2 regions of the Paenibacillus urinalis genome follow, and region 1 is predicted to be linked to the other one. Evidence: a T-box and tRNA genes for the amino acid it is inferred to sense, from the RefSeq annotation. Region 1 holds a T-box; the other holds one or more tRNA genes.
What was found. A T-box is a leader RNA that pairs with one kind of tRNA and senses whether it is charged. The one in region 1 lies ahead of tyrS (tyrosine--tRNA ligase), so its partner is inferred to be a tRNA-Tyr.

Region 1 (9,321 bases):
GAAGACTCATCGCTTTAGAATTCAGTTGTTCTTGCAGATTTGATGAAGTCATGCACTCTTCCCCCCTATGTCCAGAATCTTGTACGACAATATATCATTAATATTAGACGAAAACCACGCTCAAGACAAGAACCTGCTAAAAAAAGCACCTTTACCATCAAGGTAAAGGTGCTTTCAATTGCTGCATAAGCTGTTATTCGGCTGCTATTACCACCGTCAAACCATGCTTAGCAAAGACTTCAGAGATTTCACGTTTCGCTTCATCGGCATCCGGTCCATGAACATGAAGTTCATAAGTCTTATTGCCCACTAGCGTAGTAAACAATCCAAGAATGCTTTTTACATCAATGTACTTGCTGTCTGAGTGAAGTACGATAGAAGAAGTGAACTTACTCGCAGTTTGAGCAATTTCTACAACCGCTGCATTGTTACTCGACATAGGAATCCCTCCGTCTAATATCAGATCTCTAATGTAATATAACCAGCTTTATGATACATTGAATCCGCTTTCTTAGCAACTGATTTTTCCATTACATCCATTAAACGAGATTTTCCGGATTTAATCCTTCCAGTTCTGGAATCACAAACAATCCGTCCTTGCGGATAAGAACATCATCAAAGTAGATTTCCCCGCCGCCATACTCAGGACGCTGAATCAGAACAAGGTCCCAATGGATGGATGAGGTGTTTCCGTTGTCTGTAACATCATATGCCTGACCTGGTGTAAAATGAAGACTTCCTGCAATTTTTTCATCAAACAAAATATCTTTCATTGGATGCAGGATATGCGGATTAAAGCCGATTGCAAATTCCCCAATATAACGTGCTCCTTCATCCGAATCTAGGATTTCATTCAGACGCTTCGTATCATTGCTCGTTGCTTCCACAATCTTCCCATTCTCAAATCGGAATTTGATGTTCTCAAAAGTAATGCCGTTATACAGAGTCGGTGTATTGTAGCTGATCGTTCCATTTACAGAATCACGCACAGGCGCGCTGTAAACTTCACCGTCAGGGATGTTTTTCTCTCCTGCACATTTCTCTGCACCAATGGACTTGATTGAGAAAGTGAGGTCTGTTCCCGGACCCGTAATTCGAACCTTGTCGGTCTTGCGCATAAGATCTGCCAGCGGATCTTGAGCTTTATCCATTTTGGCATAATCCAGGTTGCATACATCAAAATAAAAGTCTTCAAAAGCTTCTGTGCTCGTGTTGGCCAGCTGAGCCATACTTGCATTCGGATAGCGCAGGACAACCCACTTGGTGCGTTTAACGCGCTCTTCACTATGTACGGGATGCGAATAGAGAGAGTTATACATTTTCATCTTGTCTTCAGGTACGTCAGACAGGTCATTCGCGTTCTCGCCAGCTCGGATACCTATGTAACCATCCATCAGCTCCATACGCTTCAAATCGATCTCTGCCCAGGTCTTTAACATCTCTTCAGTAGCATTCTTGAGCATCGCCCGTTGTACGGTCTTATCTGTAAGCTGAACGAAAGCATTTCCGCCTGCTTTACCGACCTCTTCGATAATCGCGTTAATGAGATCTCGCTCAGAACCGATCATTTCAACTAGTACGTTTTCGCCTGGCTGTACATTCACTGAATAGTTCACCAAATTTTGCGCCAGCTTTTGAATTCTAGGATCTTTCATTGTATTGCTCCTCCTTCAAGTTGGTTCTTGTCTATTGTAGCACCCCTTTGTGTTTTGGGGTATCTGTTTGAGGGAACTAGACCCCCTTCAGCCAACCTGGTTTTCAGGATGGGTATCCATTGCTCAGTGATACTTACTAAAATAAATGTCTGTAATAAGCATTTCTTTCTCTTCCTTATTATTGTTATCGGTGACTTCATTCTCCGAAGAGAGTCGGATCGGTAAGCTTGATTTCTTATTCACGGTAAGATGATAAACGGATTTGACAGTTGTATTCTTCAATCTTTGGTTCAGTCCATCATTCTCTTCTTTCCAAATTTTCTCCAGCTCTTTCATGCACTGCTGGCGTTTGCTGCTGTCTACCTGGTTTGCTAGCTCTGGCAGCTCATCATGCAGCATCTGCATTTCTTTCTTCAGTTGATCGGCTACCCATTTGCTAGCTTCATCTTCAGCAAGCTCAATTCGAATCATCTGCGTTCCGCGAGGAGTTCCTGATTCATTGCTGAATGTCTTCCCTTTCATATAACCGATCTTCTCCAGCTGTTCGACCGGGTTCAATCGGGTCAAGCCGCCATACGAGCTGTCTTCCGTACGATCCGACATCCTCCACATGCCGGCCTTGCGCTCCATATTAACAGGATGAGAGTCGGTCTCTGCGTTGCTGCTGCTCGTCTCCAAACGGTCCTTGTATTCCTGATTTGTTACGACCAGCTTGTTATGGTTAGATAAAGTCCCCTTATATTCAAATTGCTGATTAAACTCGCCCTGAGTTGAAGTTCTAATTCCTGCATGGCCCTCAAAGGTCATTTCTTCCTTCCCGGCAAGACCAGAAAGAGCCCGATGAAATGTCTCCTCCGCATCAAGGGAATTGTTGAACATCCCGCATCCACTTATGCTAAATAGCGATAAAGTCAATATCAATATTAGAAAAGTGCGTAATCTTAATCCTCGCATGTAAGTCACTGCCCTTCAGGCTATAGTATCGTCGGTGGTTAGGTTTCCCGATGCACTTCGCCAATATCCAATACAGGCAAATAAAAAACATCCGCCGTTATACTGCTTCGAGCGAATGTTCTTTATCGGTCAATCATTTTATGTTCTACTACGATTCGATTTCGGCCACCATTCTTGGCTGCATAGAGCGCCATGTCCGCACGATAAAAGAGGGATTCCAGGCTTACCTGGTCATCAAGCCAGCACCATTCCCCGATGCCTATCGATACTGTGATGGAAGGAGTCGTCGATTCAGGAACCCGCTGCCGGATCGTTTCAGCGATCATTCTGGCCTGCTCACTGCTTACCTGAGGCAAATAGATCGCGATCTCTTCGCCTCCCCATCGCGCACACAGATCATTTGGTCCAGCCGACTCGCGAATAATATTCCCTACCTGCTTGAGAACGGCATCTCCCACCTGATGGCCGTAGCTGTCGTTCACTTGTTTGAATTGATCAATATCAATGATAAGAAGGGAGCCGCAAAAATCTGTGCTCTGTCGTTCCTCAATCATTCGGTCTACATAGTGTCTGACGTATAGTCCGGTGAGTGCATCGACAGTCGCAAGCCGCTTCACTTCAGCGTGCAGCGTTGCGTTCGTAACAGCCAGCCCGATATGGACGGCTAGCATATCCAGAAATCGAAAGTTGTTATAAGAGAAATATTGCTTCTTCTGATGTGCTACGAGCACGGTGCCTTCTACCTGTCCGCTGATCCTCAAAGGAACCGCCATCATTGACATGGAGCCTGTTGTCTCCATGAAGAAGGAGCTTGGACCATTATAGCTCTCATAATTAAACAATATAAAAGGCTCGCCGCTCTTGTAAACTTGCCCGCTGATTCCTGATAAAGAAAACGTCTCGTTCCGAAGTGCAGGGACATTGGAGAACATTACATGAAATCGCTGATCCTCCGGGTCCAGCTTGAGTATACAGCAGGATTGGGCCTTGAATATCCGAATCAGCTGCTGAACTGCATACTCATATATATCCGTGAGCTGCAAACTCCGGTTCAGACGTTTGGTCAGCTCGTCAATCATCCGCAGCTCTTGAATGAGCGTGCCGGATTGCTCATGCAGCTTGGCGTTCTCATAAGCAGTGCCCGCCGTGTCCGCCATCATGGTAATCAGCTTCAGATCTACATCTTCAATCCATTCCTGATTGCCTTCGATATGAAATACACCATATGTCCCTTGTTTACCTCTGAATGGAATGCCAATCTCATATTGATGCCGAGTGGAAGGCTGGGTAATAATCCGTTCTTCAGTAAAGGCACGAACACATACGGAGCTATTGTCTCCATGCAGATACAAGGGCTTAACTCTCGGGTCATCCATGCCGCCGTCCTGGGACATATATAGCGTAAGATGGACCGCGGGAAAAAGAAAAGCAACACTGTCGAACACCTCTTCAAGCACTGCGCTCACATCCATCTTCTCCTGCATCCGCTGCACAATTTGAAGAAGGATGGATCTGCGCCGGTTTTCATTATCAGACAGCTTGTGGATATGAAGCATATCGGCTAGAAATAAATGTTCAAACCGCCGGTAAAAGCAAGTTTGATAGTGATACTTGGAGGATAAGAGCAAGTCTGCAAATCCCTCTGTCACCCTATTCTTCTTGACGGCAATACATAAGATCCCTAACTGTTTCTGCTCGCTGCGGGAATACAGAGGGAGCAGAAACAGACTGTAATCTTCAGCAAATGTTTCTTCTGACAAGCTAAGCTCGATGACCACTTCCATAGGCTCCGACTGCCCCATTCGCTCGGACAAGAAATGTTGAATCTTCTGCTGAGCCGCTTTCTTTACAGAAGAAGACCCTTCACCTTGGACAGCAAGACATGTACCACTTCCGTTCCATATCGAAAAAATGGCTTCATTAAAGGAAGGGATTGTAAGCAGTTGAATTCGCCATTCCTCAAAAGCATCCTTAAGGATCCGTTCGATGTGATCCGTATCAAATACGTTGACGTCCAAAAATTCCAGCCAGTGTTGTTCTAGACGGTGATCATTGAAGTCCTCATTAGAGTTGCGGTTATATTTCTCCGGTTCAGGTCCCTCCAGCAAGAGATCTTCCATCTTATAAGCGGATTTATGAAGGTGTTTTGTCATAAAAGCGGCACTCCTTTGCACCTTTCAGTTCAAACCAAGAATAGCTAACCAGCATTTTATTAATGTACACGAATGTTTAAAATTAAGATACAAATCTATTTTACCCTCTTTCGTCGCAATTTGCACGGAGTTTAAGAGAAAATTGTCCTATCTTTTTAGGTCATAAGTCCTATCGACAATTTTAGACAAAATATGGATTCTCCTTTTTCTTAGCTTCATAACCACATCTTCTTGACTTCACTAGTACATTTAATATAATATATATTGTTGAATGAGACCGATATGGTCTTTAAATTTGGGCGTAACGTTGTGTCACCCTCACAGCTTATTGTAGCTGACCCGGACAGCGGCTGAACTCTCTGGATCAGAATGTATTGCCTTATAAGGCTTGCGATACAATGAGCGGCGCAAATAGAGCCCCATCATATGAAATTTATTATAAAAGGAGTTACTATAACAATGGCACGTTACACTGGTCCTAAATTTAAATTGAGTCGCCGTCTCGGCATTTCCCTGAGCGGAACTGGTAAAGAACTGAAACGCAACTTCCCTCCGGGTCAACATGGTCCTAACCAACGCAGAAAAATCAGCAACTACGGTATGCAGCTTCAAGAAAAGCAAAAATTGCGTCATATGTACGGCTTGGGTGAAAAGCAATTCCGTACTTTGTTTGCAAAAGCACAAAAAATGCAAGGTATTGCCGGTGAGAACTTCATGTTCCTGCTGGAAAGCCGTCTTGACAACCTCGTTTACCGTCTTGGTTTCTCCAACTCTCGTGCAGGTGCACGTCAGCTGGTAGCTCACGGTCATGTGACTGTTAACGGTAAAAAAGTAGATATCGCTTCTTATGCAGTAAGCATTGGCGATGTAATCGGTCTTCGTGAAAGAAGCCGCGGTCTTTCCTCTATTAAAGAAGCTTTGGAAAACCGTACACATCTTCCATCTTACCTTGAGTACAACGAAGCTGCTCTTGAAGGCAAGTTCATCCGTCTTCCAGAACGCGCTGAGCTTTCTCAAGATATCGATGAGAAGCAAATCGTCGAGTTCTACAACCGTTAATATTTAACTGGAGAACACATCCCTCGAAAGCTTGCTTTCGAGGGATTTTTAGTTGTTCCTTTTCCCTGTGAACATAGAAAAAGAGTGCCTGTCATGTCATTTGACTCAAGGCACTCTTTTTCTAATTCAGCTTATAACGAAGCTCTCAATACTTTACAGCTTGATTTTGGCAAACTTGCGTTTACCGACCTGTACGATATCGCCATCCTGCGGGGTGTACTCACTATTCGGATCTCCCCACTTCTCTTCATTAATTTTGACAGCGCCTTGCTGAATGCTGCGCTTAGCTTCTCCGTTAGAAGCCGCAAATCCAAGTGTCGTAAGCAGGCTGATCAGACGTATATTTCCATTCTCCAGCGATTCGGCCGGAATCACGACTTCCGCAATATCGTCCGGAAGTGCGCGCTGCTGGAATACCGTCACAAAGTGCTGCTGAGCTGCTTCAGCCGCTTCTTCTCCGTGGTACATACGAACAAAGGTGTAAGCGAGCTTCATCTTCGCGTCGCGCGGATGAACACTGCCGTCTTCAATACCTTGCTCCAGTGCCTTCAGATCCTCTGCACTTAGATCGGTAGCCAGCGTGTAGTATTTCATCATAAGCTCATCGGGAACAGACATCGATTTACCGTAAATTTCGTTTGGCTCCTCATCGATACCGATGTAGTTGCCAAGGCTCTTGCTCATCTTCTGAACCCCGTCCAGACCTTCCAGAAGCGGTAGCATGATGGTGGCCTGTGCTTCGTCTCCATTTTCCTTTTGCAATGTACGTCCCATCAATAGATTGAACTTCTGATCCGTTCCGCCAAGCTCAATATCACTCTTGAGAACGACAGAATCCGTTCCTTGCATAAGCGGGTAGAAAAATTCATGAATGCTGATTGGCTGGCCGCTCTGGAAACGTTTTGTGAAATCATCGCGCTCCATCATCCGGGCAACGGTTACCTTGGCAGCCAGATTCACGACTTCAGAGAAGTTCATCGGCGCAAGCCAATCGGAGTTGTTGTATACTTTTGTTTTGTTCGGATCCAATATTTTGAACAACTGCTTCTTGTATGTCTCTGCGTTGCGTATGACGTCTTCCTCACTCAATTGCTTCCGTGTCTCGGATTTCCCTGTCGGGTCGCCAATCCGGCCTGTGAAGTCCCCGATGATCAGCTGCACTTCATGACCGAGATCCTGGAATTGACGCAGCTTGTGCATAACTACAGTGTGGCCAATATGCAAATCAGGTGCGGATGGATCCATGCCAAGCTTCACTTGAAGCGGTACTCCGCTGACCACCGATTTCATGATCTTCTGCTTCAGATCCTCTTCTGGAACAATTTCGGATACTCCTCTTGATATCACATCCAGCTGACGGTTCACTTCCTCCTGCTGGGTCTTGCTGAGTTCTTCCCATTTCATCCTAACGTACCTCCTATAATATGTTCGATCCTGCTCGATCTATTTGGACACAAAAAAGCTCCTTCTCATCCCAAGGGACGAGAAGGAGCGCTCGCGTTACCACCCTAATTAAAGTGCCTGCTCTACAAATAAAAAGATAGGCACTTCCACTTCATTGACATAACGGGATTTCAACCCGGTACCAGACTAATCCTGCAATAGCTCATGGTAATTTCAACCTGCTATTCCTGTTCATCTGGACAGCTCCGGACGGTAATTCGACAAGCGGCACATACCGGTTCACACCACCCACCGGCTCTCTGACTATGTGTTATCCGCCTCCTACTGGAGTCCTTCACAGCTTTTTTCCGTATCAAGTTTTGACTTTATATATAACATATTCCGAGAAGGGATGTCAATTTCCGACCCTTGCCACCATTTGCGGGGGTTCAAAAGAGTGATTTTATGCTATAATAATGCCTGTTAAAAGGAGGAAGACATTTGATGGTTGATGATAAGGATAAAAAACCTGATGAGCAGCCTTCCCGCAAAAGAAAATTCTTAAGCAGGTTGGGTAGTTTTGTAAAATGGATGGTCGTTCTTGCTTTCGTAGGTATCCTGTTTGTCGGCGGTGCACTTACAGGTTACATAGCATCCATTGTTAAAGACGAGCCTGTCCGCTCCAGAGCTGCAATCGAACAAGCGGTGAGTGAGAATGCACTAACGGGTTTTGCTTATTTTGCAGACGGTTCAGCAATCGGTCAACTTAGGACAGAAGAAGACCGGCGTATTGTGGAACTGGAGGACATTCCTCAAATCGTGCTTGATGCAGTGACTTCTATCGAGGATGATACTTTTTATGAACATAAAGGCGTAGACATAACAGGTACTCTTAGAGCTGTCAAGGAGAGGGTGCTTAACGAGCCTGTACAAACAGGCGGGAGCACATTAACTCAGCAGCTGGCAAGACGGGTCTTCCTGAGTCTGGACAAGACGGAAGATCGGAAAGTGAAGGAAATTTTACTATCCTTGCGTTTAGAACGGTTTTTGACCAAGGATGAAATCATTACAGCTTATTTAAATAAGGTTCCTTTCGGGAATGGCTCCAGCGGATACAACGTATACGGGATCAAAGCTGCAGCCAAAGGTATTTTTAATGTGAACGATCTAAATGATCTGAACATTGCACAGGCTGCCTATTTGGCGGGTCTGCCTCAGCTTCCTTCCGCCTACTCCGCTTTTAACGGTAAAGGTGAGTTCAATGAGGACAATTTCGACAATGCCATTGAGCGTCAGGAGCGTGTGCTCGGACGTATGCTTGCTTTGGGCAAGATAACACAGGATGAACATGATGAGGCATTAGCGTTTGATCTGAAGTCATCGCTTGCACCAAGAGTGGCCAAGGCATACAATACGTATCCTTACCTTATGCTTGAAACCGAAAGACAGGCTGCCAAGGTGCTCATAGATGTGCTCTATCCTGAAGGAGAAGCTCCGGATAAATCGGACAGTGAGCTGACAGAGGAAGCGCTGCAGAAGCTTCGTACCGGCGGATATCGCGTCTATACGACAATTAATAAAAATGTCTATAAGACGATGCGTGCCATCGCCGAGGATGATAGCAACTTCTCAGCGTATAACGAGAGCAAAGGCTTAGAGCAGACGGCTGCCATGATGATTGATCACAAGACCGGAAAAATTCTCGGCATGATCGAAGGCCGCGATTTTAATACTGAGAATTTGAACTTTGCCACGCAGATGGTGAGACAGCCGGGTTCAGCCATGAAGCCGATTGCCGCATTTCTTCCGGCGCTTGAAGAAGGAATTATACAACCAGCCTCCATTCTTGATGATTCGCCGATCATTTTGAAGGATGGTCAGAAGGGCTATCATATTCCGAAGAACTCAAACGGAAATTATAATGGGCTTGTGACAGCAAGATACGCGTTGAACCAATCTCTTAACATTCCAGCCCTCAAAATCTTTAATGAAGAGCTGGGTCTTCAGAAGGCTTGGGATTTCGCGAAGAGTTTAGGTATCACTACCTTGACGGATGTAGATTATACGAATGCAACTACCGGTGTACTCGGAGGTCTCACTTACGGTGTATCCGTAGA
Region 2 (9,321 bases), 670 kb from region 1:
CGACACAGGTAGGTGAGAAGAGAATTCTAAGGCGCGCGGAAGAACTCTCGTTAAGGAACTCGGCAAAATGACCCCGTAACTTCGGGAGAAGGGGTGCCCCGGTAGTGTGAATAGCACGAGGGGGCCGCAGTGAAAAGGCCCAAGCGACTGTTTAGCAAAAACACAGGTCTGTGCGAAGCCGCAAGGCGAAGTATACGGGCTGACGCCTGCCCGGTGCTGGAAGGTTAAGGGGAGCGGTTAGGGGTTAAACCCGAAGCTGTGAACCGAAGCCCCAGTAAACGGCGGCCGTAACTATAACGGTCCTAAGGTAGCGAAATTCCTTGTCAGGTAAATTCTGACCCGCACGAATGGCGTAACGACTTGGGCGCTGTCTCAACGAGAGATCCGGTGAAATTTTAATACCTGTGAAGATGCAGGTTACCCGCGACAAGACGGAAAGACCCCATGGAGCTTTACTGCAGCTTGATATTGGATTTGGGTACGATCTGTACAGGATAGGTGGGAGCCTAGGAAACAGGAGCGCCAGCTTCTGTGGAGGCAACGTTGGGATACCACCCTGATCGTATCTAGGTTCTAACTTGGTACCGTGATCCGGTGCGAGGACAGTGTCAGGTGGGCAGTTTGACTGGGGCGGTCGCCTCCTAAAGAGTAACGGAGGCGCCCAAAGGTTCCCTCAGAATGGTTGGAAATCATTCGAAGAGTGTAAAGGCACAAGGGAGCTTGACTGCGAGACCTACAAGTCGAGCAGGGACGAAAGTCGGGCTTAGTGATCCGGTGGTACCGCATGGAAGGGCCATCGCTCAACGGATAAAAGCTACCCTGGGGATAACAGGCTTATCTCCCCCAAGAGTCCACATCGACGGGGAGGTTTGGCACCTCGATGTCGGCTCATCGCATCCTGGGGCTGAAGTAGGTCCCAAGGGTTGGGCTGTTCGCCCATTAAAGCGGTACGCGAGCTGGGTTCAGAACGTCGTGAGACAGTTCGGTCCCTATCTGTCGTGGGCGTAGGAAATTTGAGAGGAGCTGTCCTTAGTACGAGAGGACCGGGATGGACGTACCGCTGGTGTACCAGTTGTTCCGCCAGGAGCACCGCTGGGTAGCTATGTACGGACGGGATAAGCGCTGAAAGCATCTAAGCGTGAAGCCCCCCTCAAGATGAGATTTCCCAACTAGTAAGACCCCTTGAAGACGACGAGGTAGATAGGCTGGGGGTGGAAGTGCAGCAATGCATGGAGCTGACCAGTACTAATCGGTCGAGGGCTTATCCAAAAAATACCCCAACAATGGGGAAAGCAATAAATCGCACATTGTTTCGTATCTAGTTTTGAAAGAACAATCATATGTTCTTTATTCCCTGATAGCTCAGTTGGTAGAGCACTCGACTGTTAATCGAGTTGTCACAGGTTCGAGTCCTGTTCGGGGAGCCATGGAGAGGTGTCCGAGTTGGCCGAAGGAGCACGATTGGAAATCGTGTAGGCGCCAAAAGCGTCTCGAGGGTTCGAATCCCTCTCTCTCCGCCACTATTTTTATAAGTAAGGCCCGTTGGTCAAGGGGTTAAGACACCTCCCTTTCACGGAGGTAACAGGGGTTCGAATCCCCTACGGGTCACTTTAATTTATTCTTTATATAATGGAGACTTAGCTCAGCTGGGAGAGCATCTGCCTTACAAGCAGAGGGTCGGGGGTTCGATCCCCTCAGTCTCCATTCTTAATATCGCGGGGTGGAGCAGCTCGGTAGCTCGTCGGGCTCATAACCCGAAGGTCGCAGGTTCAAATCCTGCCCCCGCAATTGAATTATATGGAACTGTGGTGTAGAGGCCTAACATGCCTGCCTGTCACGCAGGAGATCGCGGGTTCGAATCCCGTCAGTTCCGCCATCTTAGAATAAGCTTCAGGGTGAGAAGCCGATTAGGGTTCGTCGAAGCATTTGCATCGATAGCAATACTTCGCAGTCTCGAATGAATGTGAGAGTATCCCGTCAGTTCCGCCACTTAACTTATTATGATATAATATGGCTCGGTAGCTCAGTCGGTAGAGCAGAGGACTGAAAATCCTCGTGTCGGCGGTTCGATTCCGTCCCGAGCCACCATTTAACACCTTGTGCCGGTGTAGCTCAACTGGTAGAGCAACTGACTTGTAATCAGTAGGTTGGGGGTTCAAGTCCTCTCGCCGGCACCACAGTTTCATATGGAGGATTAGCGAAGTGGCCAAACGCATCAGACTGTAAATCTGCTCCCGTAAGGGTTCGGTGGTTCGAATCCATCATCCTCCACCAGTTTCATAGGGGCATAGTTTAAAGGTAGAACAGCGGTCTCCAAAACCGTTAGTGTGGGTTCAATTCCTGCTGCCCCTGCCAATTACCTTATAATTTATATGGCGGTCGTGGCGAAGGGGTTAACGCACCGGATTGTGGCTCCGGCATTCGTGGGTTCAAGTCCCATCGATCGCCCCATTTATATTTTATTGGGGATTAGCCAAGCGGTAAGGCAACGGACTTTGACTCCGTCACGCATAGGTTCGAATCCTATATCCCCAGCCATTTTTGCGCGGACGTGGCTCAGCGGTAGAGCATCGCCTTGCCAAGGCGAGGGTCGCGGGTTCGATTCCCGTCGTCCGCTCCATAATAAGGCGCCATAGCCAAGTGGTAAGGCACAGCTCTGCAAAAGCTTTATCCCCAGTTCGAATCTGGGTGGCGCCTCCATTTCTTAAGCGGGAGTGGCGGAATCGGCAGACGCACAGGACTTAAAATCCTGCGGTAGGTGACTATCGTACCAGTTCAAGTCTGGTCTTCCGCATGTTAGATCAATATGTGCCCTTAGCTCAGCTGGATAGAGCGTTTGACTACGAATCAAAAGGTCAGGAGTTCGAATCTCTTAGGGCACGCTTTAATTAAATAAGCCGGTGTGGCGGAATTGGCAGACGCGCGCGACTCAAAATCGTGAGGGAAACCGTGGGGGTTCGAGTCCCTTCACCGGCATAACTCAGCAAGGAGCATTACTAACATAGTAATGCTCCTTGCTTTTTTTGCGTTGAAATTTCATTCTATAAGCGTGTTTTCGTCTACATATCCGTGACTTTAAATCGAGTCAAATCGTTGGGTATTATACGGATAAGTTGGTAAGAAAAAAAGAGACGAGAATAGGAGGCTATATTGCCTCCTATGATTAGATTGCTTTTCTATCTTCCCGATATTGTCCAGGTGTGACGCCCTCTATTTTCCGGAAAGAGCGAATGAAGTTTTGGGAATTGTTGTACCTTAGTTTGGTAGCGATGTCCTTGATGGACATATCGGACGTTGTCAGCCATTTTTTTGCCATACTAAAACGATAGTTGGTCAAATATTCGCTAAACGAGCAGCCGGTCTCTTTACGAAACACACTGCTAAGATAATTGGCATTGTAATGAAGACGATGGGCACATTCCTCTAACGTAAGATCTGTATCATAATAATTCTGCACGAGGTCAATGATCTTCTCAGAAATATGATGATACTGAGTATTCTGGCGATTACGGAATACACCAAGAGTAGGAAGAATAAGCTTGGACCAGAACCAATTACGGATCTCATCAACAGTGTCCAGCTTCAGAATATCTTCAAAGACAGAGCGTTTCTCATGATAGATTTGATGCACACTAATTCCTGACTCTTGCATGATCAGCAGAAGATTATTAAGCAGCCGAGTAATCGGTATTTGGTATTCATGGGGAAGCAGCTCAAGATCGAAGATACCGTCAAGCAGCTGATCAAAAGTATCACGGGCCTTGCGCTCATCTGCCAGCTTGATCGCCTCTATCAGCTCATTCTCCAGCTGTGCTGGATAAGACAGGTTAACATAGTGCTTACCGTCATTTAGATCCTGATACTGGATGACGATGCCTTTACCGAGCTTGATCCGATGTCTGAGTGCCTCGAGCCCCTCACGATATGCCATAGAAATACCGTGGAACGATTCCACAGGTAAGCTAATCCCGATACTCACTGATAGATCAAGCACTTGATCAATATGGTTTTGAACATCCTCTGTTAAAGAGTAGAGATAAGCATTAAATACGGTATCATCCGTTTCTTCACCGCCAACCAGCAGAACGATGGTATGGTCGATAATGACCGGACTAAGACGCTCTTTCTGTGAGACAAGCTCTTCCAGCATATTTTGTACGGCAAACAATAACAGCTCAAGATCCTTTTTCTCATATCGGGTTTGCTCCGTAAAATCAATCTGAATGGTCAAGACAGCCATCGTGCGCCATTCGTTGATTTGTTTGCCATAACCATATTGCTCGAGCTTGTGAAGAAGCTCATTTGATTTAAACTGACCTGTGAATACTCTCGTTAGATAGAAGGTTCTAACCTGCTGAATGTGCTGATGCAGCTCCTTTTCAAGCCTAGTCTTCGACTGGAATAAGTCAGAAACTTCAGCTCCAATATGCTCAAATTCGTTACGTTCTGGTCTAAGCCCCAGCTCATTCAGTAATCTCCGGATAGGTGAATAAATGCGTCTTGATCCAAGAAAGGCCATTCCAACGGAAATAAGCAGCAAAGCCAGACACATCAGCAGTGTGTAGGTTCCAATTTGTGATGATTTTTGAGTAAGACTCTGGATGGAGGTTGCCGATAAGTAGGTCCAATCATTAAGCTCAGAACGATAATAAGATACCGCGTAATCTTGGCCCGAGAGTTCCGTTGTAAACTGCCCGGACGGCTGCTCGAGTCTGCCTTCGGCACGAAGTCCACTCTCAGCTAAGGACTTGCCAATCAGTTCCTGATTATAGTGAAACAGAATACGTTCATTGGCATCTAAGATAATAATGTCTTCCGTCGAGTCACCATCCTTTTGGATAAAGTCCTTTAGCTCACAGGAGGGGATATTGGCGATCGCAAGACCAGATTTCTCGATCCCGGTGGCCGGCAGTTTTTTGACCAGGCTGATATTGTACTGGCAGTTGGCACCGTTCGCATTCTCCTCACTATAAAACCATTTCGATGGAGTGAGAGTCCAGCCTGAATTTTCCTTCATATTCTGAAGACTCTGGATCTCATCGGCGAGGGGATAATCATCGAAACGGTAGAGACCTGAGTTTTTGATCATCCAATTTTGGTTGAAATTGATGAGTACAACATCATCGAGCTTGGTTTCAAATGACTGCATGTTTCGGACTTCAGTGCGGAGATCATTATAGGTTTTGAAATCGGTTACAAAAAGTGGGCTATAAAGAGCGTTTTTAAGCACACTGGAGCTGACTACCTGATTAAGTGTGTGGTTGACAGTCACGAGCTTTTGCTCTAAATTGGAATTAATTTGCAAAATAAGCTGCATCTTACTGCTGTTGACGTTCCGCTGTATCTCCTGAGTAGAGGTAACATAAGCGAATACACCGATGAAAATGACAGGAATCGTGCTCAGCAGGAGGACGAAGATCGTTATTTTGCTTAAAAAGCTCAAAGCGTTCCAGCGCATGGACATCACCTGTCTCGATTAGTAATTGAGGCTTCTTATTGATTATGCCTATAAATGGAAAATTCGGCAAGGGGGATGGGCTGTTATGATGATTCTTTTTAAGCGAAAAGCATGGGGGAGACGCTTAATTGCGGCCGGAGCAGGCTTATTGTCCATCATGCTCATTAGTGGCTGCAATAGTGGAGCCCTTAAGGCGGAACTGCAAGTACCAGCAGAGGAGAAGCTTCCAATATCAATGATGGTCCCGCTCCATTTTCCCCATCCGCCGAGCGATGAAATCATGGATCGAATTGAGCAGCTTACTCATACGGAGCTGGAGATCAATTGGATCACAGACGGTATATACACAGATAAGCTGAACACGGCACTCACGACCAATTCCATGAAGAAAGTTACCTTCGTGAAGCATATTGATTATCCGTTTATCAAAAATGCGATACGAACGGATGCATTCTGGGAAATCGGCTCCTATATCGAAGAATTTCCGAATCTCAGATATTTGGATTCCGGTATACTTGAGCAGACGGCGGTGGATGGACGTATTTACGGATTATACACAGAGAGACCCTCTTCAAGACAAGGCGTCATCATTCGAGAAGATTGGCTTGATCGGCTGGGGCTTGAAACACCGAAAACATTAGACCAGCTGTACGAGGTTATGAGAGCGTTTACTTTTTCTGATCCGGACGGAAATGGCATGGATGATACGATTGGATTAGCAGATCGGAACGACCTCACCTATGGGGCTTTTAAGACACTATCTTCGTATTTTGGAACACCGAATAACTGGCTGGTCAAAGGAAACACATTGATTCCTGAGTTTGAGACCCAGGCCTACCTGGACACGATGAACTTCATGAAGAAGCTCGTTAAGGAAAAGCTGATCAATCAGGATTTTGCTGTCACTAGCAAGGATGTACAGAGAGATATGATCATTACAGGCAAAGCTGGTGTATATATTGGCAGCATGACAGATGTGCAGCGTTTGTATGATGAGACTAAGGTACTGAATCCAGACGCAAGATTCACGCTTTCGAATCGAATACAGGGGCCGGCAGGATATAAAGTGTGGTCTATACCGAATTATAACGGTGTTTTTTTATTTTCGAAGAAGGCCATAGAAACAGAAGCGGAGCTGAAAAAGATCCTAGGCTTTTTTGACAGAACGATGGATGAGGATGTAGCCAATTTAATGCGCTATGGTATTGAAGGTATACACTACACGGTTCAGGATGGCAAGGTGCTGCTCGATGAAGGAACATCAATTCTGCGGGTTAACGAAGTAAATCCGTTGTACACATTAATGATTGCGGATCTCAGCAACCCTAATGTAATGCCAATTGCGAAGCAGGAAGCATTAACTGCATTAGCAGAGGAATTGAGCATGGATAATGAGAAGTTCCTGGTTCAGGACCCGACGCTCCATCTGGAGTCTGATACGTATGCCGAAAAAAATGTGGAATTGGAAACATTGATATCCGATGCAACCTATCATTACATTTTGGGAAATCTTGATCAAGAAGGCTTCGCCCGTGAAATTGATCGATGGAAGCAACTGGGCGGAGAAGATATTATACAAGAATATACTTCTGCTTATTTCAAGTGAATAGGTATAAGGAACCGTCCAATGGTGATTCGCAGGAATCAGATTGGGCGTTTTTTTATTCTTTGTGAGCGGAAATAACGCTAATAACCATGATAATCATTTGATTAGGTGTCATAAGAAATCGGGCGATATGGGCAAATGATTGTATTCGTACTCTGTTTTTCAAATGTAATGTGAAGAGGCAAGCAAGTTATCCATCAACTTAATGGAGGTCATGACAAAAATGAAAAAAAGAACATTCGCCATGCTTAGTCTTTTAACGTCATTCAGTATGGTTCTATCTGCCTGTGGAGGCGGAGGTGACAGCAGCTCAGGAACTCCCAGCGAACCAGGGGCAGCTCAAGGGGGAGAAGAAGCATCCAATCAACCGGCAGAGATTACGATTATGCTTCCTCTAAACACTGCAGAAACTCCACCGGATACGATTAAAAATGAAGTGGAGAAGCTGACAAATACGAAGCTGACGTATCAATTTTTTCCGGCCGACACTTATGAAGAGAAATTAACGACCTCCTTTGCTACAGGTTCATTACCCGATGTCACTTACCTGAAGAATCAGGCCACATTCATTCAAATGAAGGAAGCCATTCGTGACGGACAGTTTTGGGAGATTGGTCCTTACTTAAGCGAATTTGAAAATTTAAATAAACTGAAACCACTCATTCTTGAGAATACAAAGGTGGATGGAAAGCTCTATTCATTATATATCGGCCGGCCATTAGCAAGGCAGGGGCTCATCTATCGTAAAGATTGGGCAGATAAGCTGGGCATTGAAGCACCAACCAATGTGGATCAATTCTACAATATGTTGAAAGCGTTTAAAGAGCAGGATCCGGACGGAGATGGTCAGGACAATACGATTGGACTGACCGACCGAAATGATTTGGTATATGGAGCCTTTAAGACGGTTGCTTCCTGGTACAACGTTCCGAATAACTGGGGGGAGAAGGATGGACAGCTCCAGCCAGATTTCACATTCCCTGAGTATATGGAAACCCTCGATTTCTTCAAGAAGCTTCATCAGGAAGGGCTGATCAATCAGGATTTTGCAGCTACGAGTAAAACAGATCAGGTTAACTTGTTCACGAGCGGTAAGGCAGGAGCTTATGTAGGGGCGATGTCGGATATTAACTCTCTTCACAAGGACCTGATCAAGAATGCGCCGGATGCTGTGCTGGATGTGGAGAGCAAAATTGCTGGACCTACCGGAGAAGCGGCAACCTGGGCAATTCCTGGTTATAACAATGTCATTTTGTTCCCAACTTCCGCGATCAAGGATGAAGCAGAGCTGAAGCAGGTGCTAGCCTTCTTTGACAAGATGATGACTCCTGAAGTGGCCAATTTAATGTACTGGGGACAGGAGGGTGTACATTATACCGTTGAAGACAGTAAGGCAAAAGCATCGGAGGATCAGGAAAAAACGGAACGTGAAGTCAAGGGCTACAAAGACAGTGTTATCGGGGAACCCGAAACCAATGGAATGTATGAAGGTTATCATGATCTGCCGGGCCGAATCCATGCAGAAGAGCTGACCGTGGCGAATGAGGAGATTGCCGTTCACGATCCTACGGCTGCGCTTGATTCTGAGACCTATACAACTAAAGGTGTAGAGCTGCAGACGATCATTACGGATGCGACTTACAAGTATATTTATGGAACCTTAGACCAAGCAGGATTTGAAGCTGCTATAGAGCAATGGAAGAAGCAAGGCGGGGAGCAGATTATTCAAGAATTTAATGAAGCGTACGCAGCCAAGAAGTAACAATAGGGTCTCTGTAGTTATAAAAGTTTCAGTATTGCCAAAAACATCCGATGATGTTTCATCCAGACGTTACTAGTGCCGCCGGGCATAACGGATAGAAAGGGAGAGAGCCATGCAGGAAATCGCCGTTCCATCTGCAACAACCCGTAAAAAGGAGAGCAGGCTGCGTAAAAGAATTTGGAAAAATAAATGGATTTACGTCATGCTGCTCCCAGGTATTCTTTATTTTCTTATCTTTAAATATTTACCGATGTATGGACTTGTCATTTCATTTCAGGACTATAAGCCGTTCAAGGGGATACTTGGCAGCGAATGGGTAGGATTCGAGCACTTTGCCCGATTGTTCAATGAGCCAGATTTTCTAAACATACTCACGAATACACTCATCCTGTTCGGGTTAAATCTGCTCTTCTATTTTCCAGTGCCGATCATTCTTGCCCTTATGCTGAACGAGGTGAGGAACTCCTTCTTCAAAAAGACATTCCAAACCCTCGT

Region 2: it has a tRNA-Tyr gene. The T-box ahead of tyrS (tyrosine--tRNA ligase) is inferred to sense a tRNA for this amino acid. The anticodon was not compared.

The regions. Positions count from the first base shown of each region.
Region 1 covers NZ_CP118108.1:3,908,978-3,918,298, forward strand. The annotation lists gene PUW25_RS18075 (Fpa/YlaN family protein) at 1-52, opposite strand, end outside; gene PUW25_RS18080 (HPr family phosphocarrier protein) at 194-439, opposite strand; gene PUW25_RS18085 (aminopeptidase) at 540-1,655, opposite strand; gene PUW25_RS18090 (hypothetical protein) at 1,779-2,534, opposite strand; gene PUW25_RS18095 (sensor domain-containing diguanylate cyclase) at 2,732-4,762, opposite strand; gene rpsD (30S ribosomal protein S4) at 5,222-5,821, shown strand; gene tyrS (tyrosine--tRNA ligase) at 5,975-7,225, opposite strand; T-box leader at 7,296-7,572, opposite strand; gene PUW25_RS18110 (transglycosylase domain-containing protein) at 7,709-9,321, shown strand, end outside.
Region 2 covers NZ_CP118108.1:4,579,962-4,589,282, reverse strand. The annotation lists rRNA gene PUW25_RS21290 (23S ribosomal RNA) at 1-1,269, shown strand, start outside; tRNA gene PUW25_RS21285 (tRNA-Asn) at 1,352-1,427, shown strand; tRNA gene PUW25_RS21280 (tRNA-Ser) at 1,429-1,520, shown strand; tRNA gene PUW25_RS21275 (tRNA-Glu) at 1,537-1,608, shown strand; tRNA gene PUW25_RS21270 (tRNA-Val) at 1,632-1,704, shown strand; tRNA gene PUW25_RS21265 (tRNA-Met) at 1,715-1,788, shown strand; tRNA gene PUW25_RS21260 (tRNA-Asp) at 1,800-1,876, shown strand; tRNA gene PUW25_RS21255 (tRNA-Phe) at 2,013-2,088, shown strand; tRNA gene PUW25_RS21250 (tRNA-Thr) at 2,102-2,177, shown strand; tRNA gene PUW25_RS21245 (tRNA-Tyr) at 2,189-2,274, shown strand; tRNA gene PUW25_RS21240 (tRNA-Trp) at 2,282-2,355, shown strand; tRNA gene PUW25_RS21235 (tRNA-His) at 2,376-2,451, shown strand; tRNA gene PUW25_RS21230 (tRNA-Gln) at 2,464-2,538, shown strand; tRNA gene PUW25_RS21225 (tRNA-Gly) at 2,546-2,620, shown strand; tRNA gene PUW25_RS21220 (tRNA-Cys) at 2,627-2,700, shown strand; tRNA gene PUW25_RS21215 (tRNA-Leu) at 2,709-2,794, shown strand; tRNA gene PUW25_RS21210 (tRNA-Arg) at 2,809-2,882, shown strand; tRNA gene PUW25_RS21205 (tRNA-Leu) at 2,897-2,976, shown strand; gene PUW25_RS21200 (helix-turn-helix domain-containing protein) at 3,164-5,458, opposite strand; gene PUW25_RS21195 (extracellular solute-binding protein) at 5,544-7,064, shown strand; gene PUW25_RS21190 (extracellular solute-binding protein) at 7,288-8,826, shown strand; gene PUW25_RS21185 (ABC transporter permease) at 8,939-9,321, shown strand, end outside.